Linked DNA regions of Cereibacter sphaeroides 2.4.1. The protein of the gene in region 1 binds, or shares a complex with, the protein of each later gene. Links are inferred from orthologs where the notes say so. Each region holds a gene or a part of one and is shown on either strand. Other genes may lie near its edges.

Evidence for each region.
Region 2: the proteins of RSP_RS12935 (region 1) and tldD are in contact, whole or in part, in a solved structure (PDB 5NJ9), measured with the Escherichia coli proteins. The link is inferred for Cereibacter sphaeroides 2.4.1 from one-to-one orthologs.

The regions. Positions count from the first base shown.
Region 1 is NC_007493.2:2,665,483-2,668,604, reverse strand. Bases 315-3,122 are described here. They hold RSP_RS12935 (TldD/PmbA family protein), read right to left. Parts: upstream 2,487-3,122; coding sequence 1,143-2,486; downstream 315-1,142. Other genes in these bases: RSP_RS12930 (DUF2125 domain-containing protein), read right to left, coding at 2,757-3,122; RSP_RS12940 (3'(2'),5'-bisphosphate nucleotidase CysQ), read right to left, coding at 380-1,156. Outside these bases: RSP_RS12945 (hypothetical protein), read left to right, coding at 1-132.
Region 2 is NC_007493.2:415,454-418,619, reverse strand. Bases 21-2,872 are described here. They hold tldD (metalloprotease TldD), read left to right. Parts: upstream 21-661; coding sequence 662-2,083; downstream 2,084-2,872. Other genes in these bases: RSP_RS02080 (alcohol dehydrogenase catalytic domain-containing protein), read right to left, coding at 2,122-2,872; coxB (cytochrome c oxidase subunit II), read right to left, coding at 21-492. Also shown: more of coxB, read right to left, coding at 1-20; more of RSP_RS02080, read right to left, coding at 2,873-3,166. UniProt on the Escherichia coli protein: Metalloprotease involved in CcdA degradation. Suppresses the inhibitory activity of the carbon storage regulator (CsrA).

The DNA.
Region 1 (3,122 bases):
GGGCGCTCGACAGGTCTGCGGCGCGGCGAGGCGCCGATGGAGGGCGAGAATACGTTCGAAGGCGACGTGATGAACGACACGAACCCCTGGGGCGGGATCGATCCCAACCAGCGCGGCCGCACGAACAAGTGAGGGCCTGCGGCGGGCGTTGCCTTGGCGGTGACGCCTGCCGTGCGCCTCGGAGCGGCGCGCTCACAGCTTCGGCAGGATCACGAGGCGGGGCAGAGGACCGGAGTCGGACAGACCCGCTCTTTTACCCGCTCGGCTCCGCCACAGTCGAAGGCGGCAGGAGATGCGGCCCGGCTGAACCGCTCTTTCCCCGCCCAGCTTTTTCACAGCCGAAGGGGCGCCGGGGACCGTCCGGGGTCTCGTCCCGCAATCAGGGCATGAGACGACGCAGCAGATCCGCATGCACGCCCGGGGCGGCGGCGATCACGCCGGGGGTCTGCGGAGGGCTGCCGTTGAAGGTCAGCGGCTGGCCGAACCGGTCGGAGACGGCGGCGCCCGCGCGGGCGGCGATCAGGCTGCCTGCGGCTATATCCCATTCCCATGCCTGACGCAGCATGAGCATCCCGTCATGCCGCCCCTCGGCAACGAGACAGAGCCGGAAGGCGAGCGAGGCGCGAAAGCTGCGCTTTACATCCGGCACGCCCCCGGGCCAGTGGCTGTCGCCGAGCGTGTGGCGCGTGGCCAGGAGCGTGGCGCCTTGGGTCTCGGTGCGCTGACTGGCGGCGATGGGCTGCCCGTCGCGCAGCGCAGGCGCGCTCTCGCCCGCGGTATAGAGCCGGTCGAGCGCCGGCAGATAGACCGCCGCGGCCACGATCCGCCCTGCCTCGGCCACGGCGAGCGAGACGGCAAAAGTATCCTCGCCCGCCATGAAGGCGCGCGTCCCGTCGATGGGATCGACGATGAAGACGCGCTCGGCCCCCTGCCGCTCTCCGCTGTCGGCGCTCTCCTCCGAAAGCCAGCCGTAATCGGGCCGTGCCGAGCGGAGCCTCTGCTCGAGCGCCTGGTTCACCGCGAGGTCGGCCTCGGTCACCGGCCCCGCATTCCCGTCCTTCTCCCACGCGCGGGGCGCATTCTTCCAGTAGCGGAGCGCGACCGGCCCCGCCGCCCGCGCGGCCTCGCTCAGCAGCGCGAGGTCACGCGCCGGCAATCGTGAGGCCCTCCACGAGGAGGCTCGGCACCCGGCTGGACAGGTGCGGCCGCGCATCGTTCGCGGGCACGATGGTCCGCAGCATGTCGCGCAGGTTACCCGCGATGGTGCATTCGTTCACCGGCCCCACGATCTCGCCGCGCTCGACCCAGAAGCCCGACGCGCCGCGCGAATAGTCGCCCGTGTTGCCGTTGATCGACGAGCCCATGAGCGAGGTCACGAGAAGGCCCGTCCCCATCTCTGCCAGCAGCTCGGCCCGCGTGGCCGTGCCGGGCGTGAGCTCGGTGTTCGAGACCGAGGGCGAGGGCGGCTGCGAGGTCGAGCGCGCAGCATTGGCCGTGCTCGCCATCTTCAGCTTCCGCGCGGTGGCGAGGTCGAGCGTCCAGCCGGTCAGGATCCCGTTCTCGACGATGGCGCGGCGGCGCGTGGGCAGCCCCTCGCCATCGAAGGGGCGCGACGAGCCGGTGCGCGGCCGCAGCGGATCTTCGATGAAGGACAGATGCGCGGGCAGCACCTGCTGTCCCAGCGCGTCGCGCAGCCACGAGCCGCCGCGGGCGATGGTGGCGCCGTTGACAGCTGACAACAGGTGGCTCATCAGCGAGGCCGCGATGCGCTCGTCATAGAGCACCGGGAAGCTGCCGGTGGGCGGCTTGCGCGAGCCCTTGCGGGCCATGGCGCGTTCGGCGGCGAGGCGGCCCACCTCGGCGGCCGCCGGCAGGTCCGCGCCGAAGATGCGGGTCTCGGCCGCCCAGTCGCGCTCCATCTGCGTGCCCGAGCCGGTGAAGGCCACGGCCGAGATCGAGCGCGAGCTGCGCGCATAGCCGCCGGAAAAGCCGTTGCTGGCCGCCAGATGCATCTCGCGGCGCGACCAGGCGCCGCCCGCCTCGACCTGAAAGATGCCGGCCGTCTCGAGCGCCGCGGCCTCGGCCGCGCGGGCATCCTCCTCCAGGGCCGCAGGCGAGGGCTCGTCGGACGGATCGACCAGCTCGAGCGCCGCCAGATCCCATCCGCGCGCGATCTCGGCGGGGTCGGCGAGGCCCGCACAGGGATCGTCGGGCGCTTCCCGCGCCATGGCGACCGCGCGCTCGGCCATGGCCGAAAGGGTGGCCTCGGAGATGTCGGAGGCCGAAACGCAGGCCTGCCGGCCGCCGAGGAGCACGCGCAGGCCCACCTCGACGCTCTCGGCCCGCTCGGCCTGCTCCAGCGCGCGCTCGCGGATGTCGATGGAGAGCGACGTGCCGCGCACCGCGATCGCATCGGCGGCCTCTGCTCCGGCGCTGCGGGCGACCTGCAGCAGCCGGTCGGTCAGGCGGTCGAGCGGTTCGGTCATGGGCTGGCTCCTCTGGGTTCCGTCCCGAGGTAATCGGGCGCGCCCGTCGTGACAAGCGCCGGAGCCGCAGGAACCGACGTTCCGTCGGGAAGAGGTGCGCGCCGATGGGACGGCGCGCGGTCTGTCTGATGGAACGGCGTTCGGTCGGACTGATCGGAAGGCGCGCAGACTGCCCGATGGGACGGCCGGGCCAGAGAGGTGCGCCGTGGCGCGGGGCCGCGATCCCGCGGAATGGAGGGCCGCCCCCGCCGCAGGGCGGGGGCGCCGAGCTTACTGGAGGCGCTGGCCGTTGGCGTAGAAGCCCTTGTCCTTGAACTCGAGCGTCGAGGTCAGCGTGTCCTCGCCCTCGCCCGGACGGGCAAAAAGGCCGAGCATCATGCGCGCGGCCATCGCCTGATCCTGCGGCACGATCCCGATGCTGACCAGCTTGTCGATCAGGGCGTTGCCACCCACCAGTTTCAGGTCGATCTGTCCCGTGGGCGCAGGCACGCCGCCGAAGGTCGTCGTGTCGCTGTTGTCGAAGGTGAGGCTGCCGTCGCCGGTCAGGTCCGCGCCCGCGATCGTGAGCTGCAGCTGATCCAGATCGAGCGCCTCGATCTGGCCCGGGGCCTTCTCGCCCAGCGTCTCGACCTGCTT
Region 2 (3,166 bases), 2.2 Mb from region 1 along the record:
GGGCGAGCCGATCATGTAGCTCTCGAACGAGATTTCCTCGTCGGGATATTCGTAGCCCCAGTACCACTGGTAGCCCGTGACCTTCACCGTCACGTCCGCCTCGGGGATTTCCTGCTGGTTGAACAGCACCGGCAGCGAGAAGGCCCCGATGGCCACGAGGATGACGATCGGCACGATCGTCCAGGCGATCTCGAGCGGGGAATTGTGGGTGAAGCGGGCCGGCACCTTGTTGCGCTTCTCATGGAAGCGCCAGACCGCATAGAGGATAAGGAGCGTGACGAAGATGGTGATGGCGGCGATGATGACGAGGATGAACCCGTCGAGCCAATGGATCTGCGTGGCCACCGGGCTCGCCGAAGGCTGGAAGCCCGTGCCCCCCGGCTGCGGCCGCCCGATGATCTCGAGGCTCTGCTGCTGCGCGGCCGCGGCCGTGGCCGCCAGAAGCCCTGCCGCCCCCGTGGCGCATCCGGTCAAGGTCGTGGAATGTCTCATGTTCAGATCCCGTTGGCTTCGGCCGGCCATCGTGCCGTCAGTTCGCCGCCCGGAAACCGGGCAGATTTCCCGTTGTTCCTGAACCGATTGAGACCATATTGTTTTGGCGACGACAAGGAAAACGATGCGTCGAAGCGTCATCATTTGATCTGAATCAAGGACAGTAGTCATGACCGACTCGGCTTTCCGGCCTTTCGAGACGCATCTGGACGTGGAGACCGCCTCCGCGATCCTGCGCGAAGCGACGCGGGGCGCCGACGACGGCGAACTCTTCCTGGAAAGGTCGCGCTCGGAATCACTCGTGCTCGACGACGGGCGGGTGAAGACGGCGAGTTACGATGCCTCCGAGGGCTTCGGGCTGCGCGCCGTGCGCGGCGAGGTGGCAGGCTACGCCCATTCGACCCAGATTTCCGAACAGGCGCTGAAGCGGGCCTGCGAGACGGCGCGGCTCGCGGTGGGCGACGGCGGCGGCGCGATGGCGGCCCCGCCTGCGGGGACGAACCGCAGGCTCTATGCCGACCTCGATCCGATGGCCGATGCGGCCTTCCCGGTGAAGATCGAGCTTCTTCGCGAGATCGACGCCTTCGTGCGCGACCTCGACCCCCGCGTGATCCAGGTCTCGGCCACGGTCGGCGCGGGGCTGCAGGAGGTCGAGATCCTGCGTCCCGAGGGCACGCGGCTCGCCGACGTGCGGCCGATGGTGCGGATGAATGTCTCGGTGATCGTCGAGGAGAACGGCCGGCGCGAGTCGGGCAGCTTCGGCGGCGGCGGACGCTTCGGCCTGTCGAAGCTGATGGAGCCCGACTGGTGGCAGGCCGCCGCACGCGAGGCGGTGCGCATCGCCACGGTGAACCTTCAGGCGGTGCCCGCACCTGCCGGGGTGATGGATGTGGTGCTCGGCGCGGGCTGGCCGGGGATCCTTCTGCACGAGGCCATCGGCCACGGGCTCGAGGCCGACTTCAACCGCAAGAAGACCTCGGCCTTCGCGGGCCTCATGGGCGAGCGGATCGCGGCGCCGGGCGTGACCGTGCTCGACGACGGCACGATCCCCGACCGGCGCGGCTCGATCTCGGTCGATGACGAGGGCACGCCCTCGAACCGCACCGTCCTGATCGAGGACGGCATCCTCGTGGGCTACATGCAGGATCGCCAGAATGCCCGGCTGATGGGCACCGCCTCGACCGGCAACGGCCGCCGCGAGAGCTATGCCCATATCCCCATGCCGCGCATGACCAACACCTACATGCTGGGCGGCGATGCCGATCCGGCCGGGATCGTGGCCGACCTCAAGGACGGGATCTATGCCGTGGGCTTCGGCGGAGGTCAGGTCGACATCACCAACGGCAAGTTCGTCTTCTCCTGCACCGAGGCCTATCTGGTGAAGGACGGCAAGGTGGGCGCCCCGGTGAAGGGCGCGACCCTGATCGGCGACGGCGCGACGGCGCTGCGCCAGATCCGCGCCATCGGCAACGACATGAAGCTCGATCCCGGCATCGGCAACTGCGGCAAGCAGGGTCAATGGGTGCCGGTGGGCGTGGGCCAGCCCACGCTGATGATCGGCGGGCTGACGGTCGGCGGCAGCAAGGCCTGACGGCCGCGCGGCGCCACCCCGGGCCGGGTCGCGCCGCGTCAGCCGAGGTCCACCACCTGCCGGATCGCGCTGCCCTTGGCCAGCCGGTCCATCGCGAGGTTGATCTCGTCGAGCTTCAGCCGGTGGGTCAGCATCTTCTCGACCGGCAGCAGGCCGCGGCGGTGCAGCGCCAGCATCCGCGGCAGGTCGCGCTGGGGCACGCAGGACCCGATGTAACTGCCCTTCAGGGTGCGCTCCTCGGCCACGAGCTTCAGTGCCTCGAGCGACATCCGGTCGTCCGGGTGGGGCAGGCCCGCGGTCACCGTCATGCCGCCGCGGCGGGTGACGGCGAAGGCGGTTTCGAGCGCCCGGACCGAGCCCGCCAGCTCGAAGGCGTAATCGACGCCGCCCGCCGTCAGGTCGCGCACCGCCGCCACCGTATCTCCGTCCGCGGGCACCGAGAGCGTCGCGCCCATGGCGCGCGCGGCCTCCATCTTGGCGGGAAACGGGTCGATCGCCACGATCTCGGCCGCTCCGGCCGCCGCCGCGCCGAGGATGGCGGACAGGCCGACGCCGCCCAGCCCCACCACGGCGACCTTCGAGCCGGGCCGGATCTGCGCCGTGTTGAAGACGGCCCCCGCCCCCGTCAGCATGGCGCAGGAGAAAAGCGCCGAGACATGGGGCGGGACCTCGCGCGGGACGCGGACCAGCGACGGCCGCGCCACCACGGCATGGGTGGCGAAGCCCGAGATGCCGAGGTGATGGTGCACGGACCGCCCGCCGAGCGACAGCCGCCGGTGCCCGGTCATCAGTTCGCCCACCGCATGATGGCGCGCCGCCTTCTCGCAGAGCGCAGGCCGCCCCTCGGCGCAGGGCGTGCAGCGGCCGCAGCCGGGTGCGAAGATGCAGACGACATGGTCGCCGTGCTCGAGATCCTCGACCCCCTCGCCCAGAGCCTCGACATGGCCCGAGGCCTCGTGGCCGAGCACCATCGGCAGCGGCCGCCGCCGCGTGCCGTTGATGACCGACAGGTCGGAATGGCAGATGCCCGCGGCGGCCACCCGGATCAGGACCTCGCCCGGCCCCGGCTCCGCGAGATCGAGC